Regions from separate parts of the Streptomyces sp. NPDC093065 genome, predicted to be linked through region 1. Evidence: riboswitches for the same ligand, from Rfam matches in the RefSeq annotation. Region 1 holds a riboswitch; each other region holds the start of a gene.
What was found. Region 1 has a riboswitch for cyclic di-AMP ahead of rpfA (resuscitation-promoting factor protein RpfA). Riboswitches for the same ligand answer to the same signal wherever they lie in the genome.
Positions count from the first base shown of each region.

Region 2: it holds a riboswitch for cyclic di-AMP, as region 1 does, so the genes downstream of both, ACIQFU_RS29950 (M23 family metallopeptidase) here and rpfA (resuscitation-promoting factor protein RpfA) in region 1, are expected to answer to the same signal.
Region 3: it holds a riboswitch for cyclic di-AMP, as region 1 does, so the genes downstream of both, ACIQFU_RS14845 (C40 family peptidase) here and rpfA (resuscitation-promoting factor protein RpfA) in region 1, are expected to answer to the same signal.
Region 4: it holds a riboswitch for cyclic di-AMP, as region 1 does, so the genes downstream of both, ACIQFU_RS10875 (peptidoglycan DD-metalloendopeptidase family protein) here and rpfA (resuscitation-promoting factor protein RpfA) in region 1, are expected to answer to the same signal.

Region 1 covers NZ_JBIVPJ010000014.1:97,170-100,397, reverse strand. Annotated here, with positions in the region: gene ACIQFU_RS23910 (cytochrome P450) at 1-251, shown strand, start outside; gene ACIQFU_RS23905 (transglycosylase family protein) at 395-1,408, shown strand; cyclic di-AMP (ydaO/yuaA leader) riboswitch at 1,592-1,758, shown strand; gene rpfA (resuscitation-promoting factor protein RpfA) at 1,762-2,493, shown strand; gene eno (phosphopyruvate hydratase) at 2,724-3,228, shown strand, end outside.
Region 2 covers NZ_JBIVPJ010000021.1:29,115-32,342, reverse strand. Annotated here, with positions in the region: gene ACIQFU_RS29955 (M16 family metallopeptidase) at 1-1,191, shown strand, start outside; cyclic di-AMP (ydaO/yuaA leader) riboswitch at 1,383-1,547, shown strand; gene ACIQFU_RS29950 (M23 family metallopeptidase) at 1,560-2,324, shown strand; gene ACIQFU_RS29945 (GntR family transcriptional regulator) at 2,456-3,151, shown strand.
Region 3 covers NZ_JBIVPJ010000007.1:124,586-127,813, forward strand. Annotated here, with positions in the region: gene ACIQFU_RS14835 (helix-turn-helix domain-containing protein) at 1-500, opposite strand, end outside; gene ACIQFU_RS14840 (ATP-binding protein) at 717-1,229, shown strand; gene ACIQFU_RS14845 (C40 family peptidase) at 1,200-1,673, opposite strand; cyclic di-AMP (ydaO/yuaA leader) riboswitch at 1,705-1,775, opposite strand; gene ACIQFU_RS14850 (hypothetical protein) at 2,283-2,591, opposite strand; gene ACIQFU_RS14855 (ATP-dependent Clp protease proteolytic subunit) at 2,600-3,228, opposite strand, start outside.
Region 4 covers NZ_JBIVPJ010000005.1:4,074-7,301, reverse strand. Annotated here, with positions in the region: gene ACIQFU_RS10880 (SGNH/GDSL hydrolase family protein) at 1-37, opposite strand, end outside; gene ACIQFU_RS10875 (peptidoglycan DD-metalloendopeptidase family protein) at 272-1,222, opposite strand; cyclic di-AMP (ydaO/yuaA leader) riboswitch at 1,227-1,384, opposite strand; gene ACIQFU_RS10870 (tyrosine-protein phosphatase) at 1,809-2,606, shown strand; gene ACIQFU_RS10865 (DUF6126 family protein) at 2,632-2,751, opposite strand; gene ACIQFU_RS10860 (helix-turn-helix domain-containing protein) at 2,748-3,228, opposite strand, start outside.

The sequences.
Region 1 (3,228 bases):
GCCGGGACAGCCAGCACCTCGGGTACGGACACGGCATCCACTACTGCCTCGGCGCCCCGCTCGCCCGGCTGGAGGGACAGACCGCGCTGGCCACACTGCTCACCCGGCTGCCGGACCTCCGCCTCGCCGCGGACCCGGCCGAACTCCGGTGGCGCGGCGGGCTCATCATGCGAGGTCTGCGCACCTTGCCCGTCTCGTTCACGCCGTTCGCGTCACCGGCCGGCAACGGTGCGTCGCCGACGCAAAAGTGACACGCGCTCAACTCTGTGATCTTCACGTGATCTGTGCGGCATGAACTTGTGACAAGCGATGATCTCCCTATACGTTCACGGATCAACGTGGTGTCGAGCGTCATCCGCCGCGTGGTCCCCGTCGTCTTGTGAAAGGTCGTCGCATGCTCTCCGGGAACGGTCGTCACCGCCGCCCCCGCCAGGCACCCGCTCTGGTCGTCGCCGCCGGAGTGACCGGCTCCGCCATCGCGATCCCGCTGCTCGGGGCCACCGGCGCCCACGCGGCCGGCTCCGCGAACTGGGACCAGGTCGCCGAGTGCGAGACCGGCGGCGCCTGGAGCCAGAACAGCGGCAACGGGTACTACGGCGGCCTGCAACTGTCCCAGGAGGCCTGGGAGCGGTACGGCGGCCTCGACTACGCGCCCAGCGCAGACCAGGCCAGCCGCTCCCAGCAGATAAGGATCGCCGAGAAGATACACGCGGACCAGGGCATCGCCGCCTGGCCGACCTGCGGTCTGCTCGCCGGCCTGGGCAACGACTCGGGGGGCACGAGCGGCGGCTCGGGCGCGACCGGTGACGGTGCGTCGGAGGGTTCGGACACCTCGGGCAAGACGGACACCCCCAAGTCGTCCGAATCACCCGACTCGTCCCAGTCGGCCGACTCTGGTGACTCGTCCGGCGCGACCGAGACGCCGGAGGCGACGTCCGGAGAGCCCTCTTCGTCCCCTTCGTCCTCCTCTTCCCCCTCCGCCTCGCCGTCGTCTGACGCTTCCTCCGATGCCTCCGGCGACTCGCGCGGCGGCGCGGACCAATCCGTCAAGCCGGACGCATCGGCCGAATCCGGCTCCTCCGGCAGTGCCGAACCGCAGGGCGTCGAGGGCTCGTCCGGCTCGGGCAAGCACCGTGGCGGCAGCGCGGAGGAGGGTGCGACGGAGGAGGGCCGTACGGACGCGACGACGGGGCGGCACGCCTCGCGCGACGGTGACGAGGGAGAGGCCGAAGTCGGTCGTTACGTCGTCCGCACCGGCGACAGTCTCTGGGCCATCGCCGACACCCTTGAGGTCACCGGCGGATGGCACACGCTGTACGCCGACAACACGACGGTCGTCGGCGCCGACCCGGACCACATCCTGCCCGGTCAGACGCTCACGGTCACGGGCGAATCGGGCGAAAAGTAGGGGGAGTTCGCGTCACGGTTAGAGGCTGTATGTCCCTTTTGGATCTCGTGAGAGATAGGTCTCAGAAGCCGTGATCGTCTTTGAAAATCCGCGGAGCGCGTGTCTACGGTCATGACCGCTCGCCATCGCGGGCCCCGACAGCCGCAACGCCGAATCCTGCCAGCGGCCGTACGGGAACAGTCGTCGCGTCAAGCGCCGCAGGCAGGAGCGGGGGACCCAAGGTAAGTGCCGCACCGGGCAGTTGAGCCGGAGCGGCTAGGGGTGAAGCCGAGTTCCGCGAGGAACCCGGCCGGGCAACTCAACCGGCCCGAACCCGACAGCTCACCTCGCAGGCGTCGGTGAGGGGATCAACCATGCTGTTTTCCGGCAAGGGCAAGCACCGTCGTCCGTCCAAGGCCACCCGTGTCATCGCCGTCGCCGGCGTCACCGGTGCCGCCGTCGCCGCCCCGCTGATGGCGGCCGGCAACGCCTCCGCCGCCACCGCGTCCGAGTGGGACGCCGTCGCCCAGTGCGAGTCCGGCGGCAACTGGTCCATCAACACCGGCAACGGTTACTACGGCGGTCTGCAGTTCTCCGCCTCCACCTGGGCCGCCTACGGCGGTACGCAGTACGCCTCCAGCGCCGACCAGGCGAGCAAGGACCAGCAGATACAGGTCGCCGAGAAGGTGCTCGCCGGCCAGGGCAAGGGTGCCTGGCCGGTCTGCGGCACCGGCCTGTCGGGCGCCGCGTACACCGGTGGCGGCTCGGGCAGCGGTTCCGGCAGCTCCGAGAGCTCGCAGAGCCAGAGCAGCGGCTCCACCGCCGAGCGCTCCACCGAGCAGAAGGCCTCCCGCTCCTCCGAGCGTCCGGCCGCCGAGCCGAAGGCCGAGAAGCCCGCCGAGAAGAAGAAGACCGTCACCACCCCGACCGGCAAGAAGGTCGAGAAGGGCGACGGCGAGTACAAGGTCGTCAAGGGCGACACCCTCAGCTCGATCGCCGAGGAGCACGACGTCAAGGGCGGCTGGGCGAAGCTGTTCAAGCTGAACGGCGACATCGTCGACGACGCCGACCTGATCTACCCGGGCCAGCAGCTGCACCTGAAGTAAGCGGCGGCGGCTCCCGCCCCGGTGCGTGTTCCCCCGTACGCACCGGGGCGGGACTTTTCATGTTCCGCCTTTGTTCCGTTCGGAAACAATTTACTCTCGGTTCTGTCCAGCGGGTGGGCGATCGGCTGGCCGATCGCCCGGAGCCGGTTAGGCTCGGTCCCGCAGAGCCGCCGCGGTCCTGCGGGACCCGCGCGTCACACCGAAGCGTCACATTGAAGAAGGAGATGCTCGTGCCGTCCATCGACGTCGTCGTAGCCCGGGAAATCCTGGACTCCCGAGGCAACCCCACGGTCGAGGTCGAGGTCGGCCTCGACGACGGCAGCACGGGGCGTGCCGCCGTTCCGTCCGGCGCCTCCACCGGTGCCTTCGAGGCCATCGAACTCCGTGACGGCGACCAGAGCCGTTACCTCGGCAAGGGCGTCGAGAAGGCCGTGCTGGCCGTCATCGAGCAGATCGGCCCGGAGCTCGTCGGCTACGACGCCACCGAGCAGCGTCTGATCGACCAGGCCATGTTCGACCTGGACGCCACCGACAACAAGGGCTCGCTCGGCGCCAACGCCATCCTCGGCGTCTCCCTCGCCGTCGCCCACGCCGCCTCCGAGGCCAGCGACCTGCCGCTCTTCCGCTACCTGGGCGGTCCGAACGCGCACCTGCTGCCGGTGCCGATGATGAACATCCTGAACGGCGGCTCGCACGCCGACTCCAACGTGGACATCCAGGAGTTCATGATCGCCC
Region 2 (3,228 bases), on a different contig from region 1:
GGCGTCGCCACCATCATGGCGCGCGCCTTCTCGGAGGGCACCGACAAGCACTCCGCCGAGGACTTCGCCGCCGAGCTGGAGCGCTGCGGCGCCACCCTGGACGCGCACGCCGACCACCCCGGCGTCCGGCTGAGCCTGGAGGTGCCCGCCTCCCGCCTCGCCAGGGCACTCGGCCTGTTCGCCGACGCCCTCAGGGCGCCCGCGTTCGCGGACGGCGAGGTCGAACGGCTGGTGCGCAACCGGCTCGACGAGATCCCGCACGAGCTGGCCAACCCGGCTCGCCGCGCGGCCAAGGAACTCTCCAAGGAGCTGTTCCCGGCCGACTCCCGCATGTCGCGCCCGCGCCAGGGCACCGAGGAGACGGTCGCGGCCGTCGACGCGGCGGCCGTACGCGCCTTCTACGAGCGGCACGTGCGCCCCGCCACGGCCACCGCCGTGGTCGTCGGCGACCTCACCGGCGTCGACCTCGACGCGCTGCTCGGCGACACCTTGGGCGCGTGGACCGGCTCGGCCGCCGAGCCGCGCCCGGTGCCCCCGGTGACCGCGGACGACCGGGGCCGGGTCGTCATCGTCGACCGTCCCGGCGCCGTCCAGACGCAGCTGCTGATCGGCCGCACCGGCGCCGACCGGCACGACCGCGTCTGGCCCGCGCAGGTGCTCGGCACCTACTGCCTCGGCGGCACCCTCACCTCGCGCCTGGACCGCGTCCTGCGCGAGGAGAAGGGCTACACCTACGGCGTACGGGCGTTCGGCCAGGTCCTGCGTTCCGCGCCGGACGGCACCGGCGCCGCGATGCTCGCCATCAGCGGCTCCGTCGACACCCCCAACACCGGTCCCGCCCTGGACGACCTGTGGACGGTGCTGCGCAAGCTCGCCGCAGAGGGGCTGACCGACGCCGAGCGCGACGTGGCCGTGCAGAACCTGGTGGGCGTGGCGCCGCTCAAGTACGAGACGGCGGCGGCCGTGGCGAGCACACTGGCCGACCAGGTCGAGCAGCACCTGTCCGACGACTTCCAGGCGACGCTCTACCGGCAACTGGCCGCCACGGGCACCGTGGAGGCCACGGCCGCGGTCGTGAACGCCTTCCCGGTGGACCGCCTCGTGACGGTCCTCGTCGGAGACGCGGCGCAGATCAGGGAGCCCGTCGAGGCCCTCGGTATCGGTGAAGTCACCGTGGTGGCCGCCGAGTAGCGGCACACGCGTGTGACGGCCCTGGTGACCGGAGTGTCACCAGGGCCGCCGTTTGTCCGGATTGGGGCAGTGGCTGCCCGTCTGCCCTGTGGCGTGCGCTACAAAAAGCTTGTTGCGTTTGAGGATTGAACGCAGCCGCGCTTAGCGTCTTCCGGGCTGTTCGTCACGCAGTGCGCCGCATCCGCGGCACCGGACAGTCATCGCCGAGTCCCCGTACGGCGCGAGCCAGGGGAGCCGGGGACCCACCGCAGTCCCTGGGGTGAATCGGACGCCCGCGCGCACCGCGAGGGGGCCCGTAGGAGACCTTCCACCTCCGAACCCGTCAGCTAACCCGGTAGGCGAGAGGGAAGGAAAGGACAAGCCTCTACATGGCGTTCACGCGCGCCACCGGGAAGCACCGCCGTACCGGCCGGGTGCACCGCACCACCGCCCGCGCGGCGGGAGTCGCGGCCCTCGCGACCACCGGCGTCGTCGGCTCCCTCGCTGCTCCGGCGCTCGCCGCCGAGCCCGAGGTGGAGCAGAGCGGTCTCACCCCGGTCGTCACCATCGGCGACTCCGTAGCCGACGAGATCGACGCCCAGGCCGTCGCCCAGAAGCAGGCCGCGGTGGACGCCGCCGCCCGCGAGGCGGCCAGGGAAGCGGCCCGCGAGCGGGCGGCCGAGGCGGCCAAGGAGGCGCGCGAGGCCAAGGAGCGCGCCGCGCGGGAGGCGGAGCGCAAGCGTCTCAACACCTTCGTCGCGCCGATCACCGCCTCCTACGTCTCCACCGCGTACCAGGCCGGCAGCTCCCTGTGGTCCTCCGGCAGCCACACCGGCATCGACTTCCACGCCTCCAGCGGCACGACGGTGCACGCGGTCGGCGTCGGCACCGTCGTCGAGGCCGGCTGGGGCGGGGCGTACGGCAACCAGGTCGTGATCAAGATGCACGACGGCACGTACACGCAGTACGGGCATCTGTCGTCCATCGGCGTCTCGGTCGGCGAGTCGGTCGAGCCCGGCCGGCAGATCGGCCTCTCCGGCGCCACCGGCAACGTCACCGGACCCCACCTGCACTTCGAGGCCCGCACCAGCCCCGAGTACGGCTCGGACATGGACCCCGTCGCCTACCTCCGCTCCCACGGCGTGAACGTCTGACCGACGACGGCGTCCGAAAGCCCCGGCTTCCCGAGCCGGGGCTTTTCGCATTTAATATCGCTTGATTGGCCCGGGGTCGCTCAACACGCGTCAATCGTCGACGTTTCACGGGGGTCAAGGGGAGGTCGGTCATGCGTATTCCGGCGCATTCGGTGTGCACGGCGATCCGGGACGACATCGTCGCGGGCGTCCACGGCCGCGGGAGCCGGCTCACCGAGGAAATCCTCGCCCGCCGCTACGGCGTCTCCCGCGTCCCCGTCCGCGAGGCCCTGCGCACGCTGGAGGCCGAGGGTTTCGTGGTGACCCGGCGGCACGCGGGCGCGTGCGTCGCGGAACCGACCGAGCGGGAGGCCGCCGACCTGCTCGAGACCCGTGCGCTCCTGGAGCCGCTCGGCGCCTCCCGGGCCGCCCGGCGACGCACCGAGGCGCACCTCAAGGTGTTGCGCGGCCTGGTCAGGCTGGGACAGGAGCGCGCCGGACGCGGCACCGGCGAGGAACTGCGCTCGCTGGGCGGCTGGTTCCACGAGACCCTCGCCCGGGCCGCCGACAGCCCCTCCCTGACCGCCCTGCTGACCCAGCTCCGCCACAAGATCGCCTGGATGTACGTCGTGGAGGCCCCGGCCGGGCCGGTGGAGTACTGGGCGGAGCGCGGCGCGATCACCGACGCGGTGGCCCGGGGCGACGGGGATCGCGCGCGGGCGCTCATGGCCCTGCACATCGAGCGGTCGGCCTCCGCACACCGGCTGCGCTTTGTTTCCGGCGGCGGGCGGACGGAGCGTGTGAGGAATGCGCAACACCCCGTAAACACGGCGAGCCCGCAGTGGTAATGCAGTTGCCGTACAAAAGGACGGGGAATTGCTGACGGTATTTCCTCTGCGCGGAAACCGGGATTTTTCTCCTGCCG
Region 3 (3,228 bases), on a different contig from region 1:
GGCGGCTGTGCCCGCAGCACGTCCTGCCGGGCCAGCCGGACCTCCACCAGAGTGTCCAGCCGCTCCTCCGGCAGTCCGTCCACCGCGGCCCGCGTCACCGCGCGGGCGTACTCCGGCGTCTGGAGCAGGCCGGGGACCACGGTGGTCTCCAGTGTGCGCATGGCGCTGGCCTGCGACTCCAGGCTGATGAAGTCCCGGTAGGTCGGGGGCAGCACCCCGCGGTAGGCGTGCCACCAGTGGTTGCGGCCGCCCGCCCCGTCCTGGTGCGCCAGCGTCACCAGCAGCCCCCGCAACTGCTCGTCGCGCACGCCGTAGACGTCCAGCAGTAACCGCACGTCGGCCGGTTTCGTGCCGCTCGTCCCGGTCTCGATCCGGCTGACCTTCGACTGGTGCCAGCCCACGAGCCGGGCCGCCTCGCCGCTGGTGATGCCCGCCGCTGTGCGCAGGGCGCGCAGTTCCGCGCCCAGCTTCCGGCGGCGCACCACGGGACCGTGCTGCATGGGACAACTCCCTTACTCCTTATGAGCCGCCCAAATACGCTCTGCCGTCGCAGAGTTCACCGCTTCGAGCGACAGATATATGCATATCTTGGTGGATCGCCGCCCTTCGCGGGCCTGGTGATGGCAGTCTGGCGGCGAAGCACCAGTCCGGGACCGTACTCGAACCATCCGCTCCGTGTCGGGCCTGCGGTCCCGTGAGAAAGGGACGACGTCGCCATGGCAGACCATCTGGAAGCATCCGTCACTCTGCCGAGCGATCCCGCCTCGGTGGCCGCCGCGCGGACCTACGTGGTCGGCACTCTGGCGGAATGGGGGCTGCCGGCCGACGCCGACCTGTCCGAGACCGTCCGGCTCGTCGTGTCCGAACTGGCGACCAACGCGGTCCAGCACACGTTGGGGCAGTCGCCCACCTTCACGGTGGACCTGGTCCTCGACCGCGACGAGCGGCTGCGCGTCGGTGTCACCGACAGCCATCCGCGCTTCCCCAAGCGCCTGCCCGCGGCCGTGCAGCAGGACAACGGGCGGGGCATGGTGATCATCCGCTGGCTGACCGCCGAGTGCGGCGGCAGGCTGAGGGTCCGGCCCACAGGCGAGGGCGGCAAGACCGTCTCGATCGAGCTGCCCTGGACGCCCCCGGACCGGCCGGCCGCACCCGCGGGGGTGACGGCGGCCCAGAACGCCGTCACCCCCGCGGGCGGACTACTTGACCCGGCCGTACCAGACGCTTGACGTCCAGATCTTCTCCAGGCGCACCACGGCGCCGGTCTTCGGCGCGTGCCAGATCCTGCCCTTCCCGGCGTAGATGCCGACGTGGTAGACGCTGCTGCCGGAGTGGAAGAACACGAGGTCTCCGGCCTTGCGGTTGGTCACGGAGACGCGGCTGGTCTTGTTGTACTGCTGGGCCGCCGTGCGCGGCAGTTTCTTGCCGGCCTTCTTGAACGAGTACAGCGTCAGGCCGGAACAGTCGAACCGGGAGGGGCCGGTGGCGCCCCATCGGTACGGGGCGCCCTTCTTGGAAGCCGCGATCTTGAGGGCTTTCGTCGCATGGCTCGCCGCGGCCGCCTCGGCGGCGGCACCGGGGACCACGACGGAGCCGCCCACGGCGGCGAGGGTGAGGGCCGAGGCCGTACCGGCACGAGCCATCAGGGACGGGACACGATTGAGCGCGGACATGCGCAACCCTTCGTCAGCCGCCTGTGAAGGATGACCTGTCGGATTCGGGCTGGCGAAGTTGCCCGGCCGCACGTGTGCGGCTTCACCCCAAGGGCCGCTGGGACCGGTGCCTCTCGCGGAGGCGGCCGGTCCGGCGACCCGTCGTGCTCGGGTCCTCCACTCCTGCCGATCCACTTCCCTTGCGACCGGTCGTCCGGACGGCGGCAGGACTCGGCGTCCGCCCGGACCGCCCCGCCGCTGCGGCGGGGGCTTGTCGTCAGTCACGGATCTTGTCCCGCCCCACGGGGAATTCCCAACGGAACGTGCTCTTTGTGTTGTTACGTGCCGTTCATCCGTTCGGGTTGGCGCCCTCCCGTCCGAGGAGTCGTCGAGTGCGGCGGCGGCCCCGGGACCAGCGGCGCAGCGGCGCGATCCGCAAGCCGTGGGCACGGGCGCCGCAACTTCGACCGGTTGCGAATCGGAGGTGTTCCTACGCCGAAAGGGGGTACGCCGTTTGGTCCGTTTCGGAACAGTCCGTTTCGGATCGGATTCAGATCGGATCCGGCTTGTTCCGGCTCGGGCGATACGGCTCGGGACGATGCGGCTCGGGACGACGAGGCGCCGGCCTTCTCAGCTCCCGGAACAGGGCGGAAGGCCGACCCGTGCCGTCCGCCGCTCGCCGTCCAGCACCCGCAGCGCCCGGGCCAGGGTGGTGGCGTGCACCTCCGTCTCGCCGCGTCGGTGCATCAGCGCCAGCGCGTCCCGCAGCGCCGTCGCCTTGCCGACCAGCGCCTGGGCGGCCCGCAGTCCGCGGTACGTGTCGCCGTCCCGCCCGGGGTTGATGCGGCCCAGCAGGTCGACGACGTCCAGATAGCGGTCGACGACCTCCGCCTCGGCGCGGGTCAGAGCGGGCAGCGGCGGCAACTCGGGTGGCAGCACCGGCCCGGTCACCTCGCGCCGGGCGTGGCCGACGGCGTCCTGCGGTCCGGCACGATCCGGTCCACCAGGCCGTATTCCAGCGCCTGTTGGGCGTCGAGGATCGTGTCCCGCTCGATGTCCGCGTTCACTTGCCCGGGAGTGCGGCCCGTGTGCCGTACGAGGATCTCCTCCAGACGGGCGCGGATGCGGACCAGTTCGGCGGCGTGGACGGCCAGGTCGCTCGCCTGTCCCTCCACCGGTTCGGTCAGCGCCGGCTGGCGGATCACCACCCGGGCGCCGGGCAGCACGGCACGCTTGCCCGGGGTGCCCGCCGCCAGCAGCACCGCGGCGGACGAACCGGCCTGTCCGAGGCAGGTCGTCGCCACGTCGCAGGTGACGTAGCGCATCGTGTCGTAGATCGCCGTCATGGCGGTGAAGGAGCCGCCGGGGGAGTTGACGTACAACTCGATGTCGCGGTCCGGCGCCTGGTGCTCCAGGTACATGAACTGCGCCATCACGTCGTTCGCGGAGGTCTCGTCGATCGGTGTCCCGAGGAAGACGATCCGCTCCTGGAGCAGCTTGGAGTACGGATCCATCGTCCGGGCCCCGGCACTCGTGCGCTCGGTGAACTCGGGCAGGACATGGCGGGCGGACGGTC
Region 4 (3,228 bases), on a different contig from region 1:
TGAAGCTGTCCCCCACCGCCACGTACGACCCGATCACTGCTCTGCTGTCACTCTTCGAATCGTCTGCCACGTCGGCCCATGATTCACCTTGGAATGTGACCTACGCGACCGTAGGAAGGGATTGACGGGCGGTGAGAAAGGCCACGCCTAAAGTGTTCGTCAATTCCGGAATACGACGGGGTCCGCAGGTACCGGTCTCCGGACACACCGAAGGCCGGACCCGGGGATCGGGGTCCGCCCTTCGGGGCGCGGAGGCTGCGTCAGCCGGTCGTCAGACGGAGACGCCGTGCGAGCGCAGGAAAGCGACCGGGTCGATGTCCGAGCCGTAGTCCGGCGTGGTGCGGATCTCGAAGTGCAGGTGCGGGCCGGTCACGTTGCCGGTGGCGCCCGAGAGGCCGACCTGCTGACCCGCCGTCACCGACTGACCGGCGGAGACGGAGAGCGAGGAGAGGTGGGCGTACTGGGCGTAGTGGCCCTCGTCGAGCTTGATGACGACCTGGTTGCCGTACGCGCCACCCCAGCCGGCCGAGACGACGGTGCCCGCGCCGACGGCCTTCAGCGAGGTGCCGGTCGGAACGACGAAGTCGGTGCCGGTGTGGTAGCCGCTGGACCACATGCTGCCGGACTGGTGGTACGGGGTACCGACGGTGCCGCCCGCGACGGGGGAGGTGTAGCCGCTGGTGGTGCCCGTGGACTGGGTGCCGGTGTTCGAGGACTCCGAGGAGCCGGAGGCGTCCGAGGAGGTCTTCGCCGCGTCCGTCGACTTCTGGGCCGGCTTCTCGGCGGCGGGCTTCTCGGCGGGCTTCTGCGACTGCGCGGAGGACGGCGCCGACGACTTGGCGGCCTGGCCGGCGATCGACAGTTCGAGGCCGGGGTGGATCAGCGACGGGTCGGACCCGACGGCCTCGCGGTTGTCCGCGTAGAGCTTCTTCCAGCCGCCGTCGACGTGCTGGTCGTCGGCGATCTTCGAAAGGTAGTCACCGCTCTTCACGGTGTACGTCCGGGAATCCGAGTTCTTCTCGGTACCGCCGGCGGCGGACTTCTTGGCCGACGTCGCGATGGACTGCACGGCCTGCTCGGAAACCGAGTGCGCGGGGGCGGCGTTGGCGGAGGCGGCGCCCATCAGCGGGAGTGCGAGCGCGGCGCCACCGGTTCCGGCGACGGCGATGGTGCGGGTCAGGCGCATGGCCCTGGTACGGCGGTGCTTACCCTTCGCGGGCATGGCGAATTCCTCTCCGGCGCCTGCGAGGTGAGCTGTCGGGTGCGGGCTGGAGATGCCCGGCCGCGCCGAAACGCGGCTTTACCCCAAGCCGTTCCGGGAACCGGAACAGGCAGTTCTACCTGTGGGTCCCCCGCTCCTGCCGTGTACGGGTGGTGGATGAGTGCGGGCTCCGGTCGGCGGCAGGATTAGGCGTCCGTCCGGATCGGTGGTGAACGTAAGGGACCAGGACGCGCAGGGACAAGCGAGAGGTTCCCGCGACGGGCGTTTCGATTGATCCTTTACGGGAACAACCGGTAACCCTGCGTCGATTTCCGTCGCACCGCTTTCTCTGAATGCCCTTGAGAAGCAGTCGAATTACGTGAACATGACGGACAACGCTCGGTCACGGATATGACGCTGCTCACGCGCCCCTTTCCCACCCTCCGCCATTTCAGGGCCAGTTATAACCAAGCCGCCAATTCGGACAGAATGCCTTTACCGGCCCACAATGCCCCTCCTCGAACGGTTTCGCGCATCGGTCATGCCGTATCGTCGAGTGGTGCCCGCCGGCGAGCAGCGACGGCGGGGCGGAGTGGGAGGAGTCCCCGTGACGCAGCAGGTCCCGTCGACCGAACCCGAGCTGACCGGGGTGCGCAACTTCCGGGACGTGGGCGGACTGCCGACCGTGGACGGTCGGCGGGTGCGACAGGGGGTGCTGTTCCGCAGCGGCCACCTGGCACACGCCACGGGGGAGGACGCCGCGTTCCTGACCTCGCTGGGCCTGCACACGATCTTCGACTTCCGCAACGCGGCCGACCAGAAGCTCGACGGCCCGGACGTCGAGCTGCCGGGCGTGCGCAATGTGAATCTGCCGCTGAGCGACCCGGCCGACGGCGCCGAGTTCTGGAAGATGGTCCGCGACGGAGACCTCGACCAGCTGCGGGACATCCTGGCCGACGGCAAGGGTGTCGACCGGATGGTCGGCTCCTACCGACTGATCATGACGGAGCGCACGGCCGAGCACTCCCGGGTCCTGCACGCGCTCGCCGAGGACAGCGTCCCCGCGCTGATGCACTGCGCGGCCGGCAAGGACCGGGCGGGTCTGTCGGTCGCGGTCACCCTGCTCGCGCTGGGCGTCGAGCGCGAGGCCGTCGTCGAGGACTACCTGAAGTCGAACGCCACGCACCGGCGCTACAAGGTGCGCCGCAGCGGCTCCGCCGCCTCCGCCTACTCCCCCGAGGTCATGGAGCTGCTCAGCCCCCTGTTCGACGCGCGCGCCGAGTACCTGGCCGCGGCCTTCGAGACGATCGAGGACACGTGGGGCGGCGTCGACGCCTACTTGGAGCAGGGGCTGCGGCTCTCTCCGGGCACCCGGGAGCGGCTGCGCGAGCGGATGGTGGACTGACTGAGCCACCCGCTCGCGGACGGCTCTACTTGCCGCCCACCTCGAACAGCAGGTAGAGGAAGCCGCCGAAGACGTGCCCCAGGGCGATGTAGATGACCAGCCGCACCCACAGGGCGCGCGGGAACTTGTCCTCGATGGCACTCATGGCGTCTCTCCAGGGGTCGGGCCGAGGCACAGCGCGGCCGTCGGGCTCTGCAGCAGGGTGTGGACGAAGAGCAGCTCGACCCCGTCGGGGTCCTCGGCCGCGATCCGGTGCGGGGTCATGGAGTCGAAGTGGGCACTGTCCCCCGCGGTGAGCCGGTGCTCGGTGTCCCCGAGACGCAGCCGCAGCCGCCCCCTGAGGACGTGCAGCCACTCCTCGCCGGGGTGCACCCGCACGACGTCGCCCTGGGAGCCGTGGGGCACCTGGACGCGCAGGGCCTGCATGCCGCGGCCCGGCGCGCCCGCCTGCCAGTACGTCCAGCCGCCCGCGGTGGTGGGCTCCATGCCGGCGCCGCGCACGACGGCGTCACGGTCGGCGGCCGTCTCGCCCAGCAGCTCGGCGACGGTCGTACCGTAGATGCGGGCGAGGGCGAGCAGCATCGGCAGTGAGGGCTGGCGCTGCCCGGTCTCCAGACGGGAG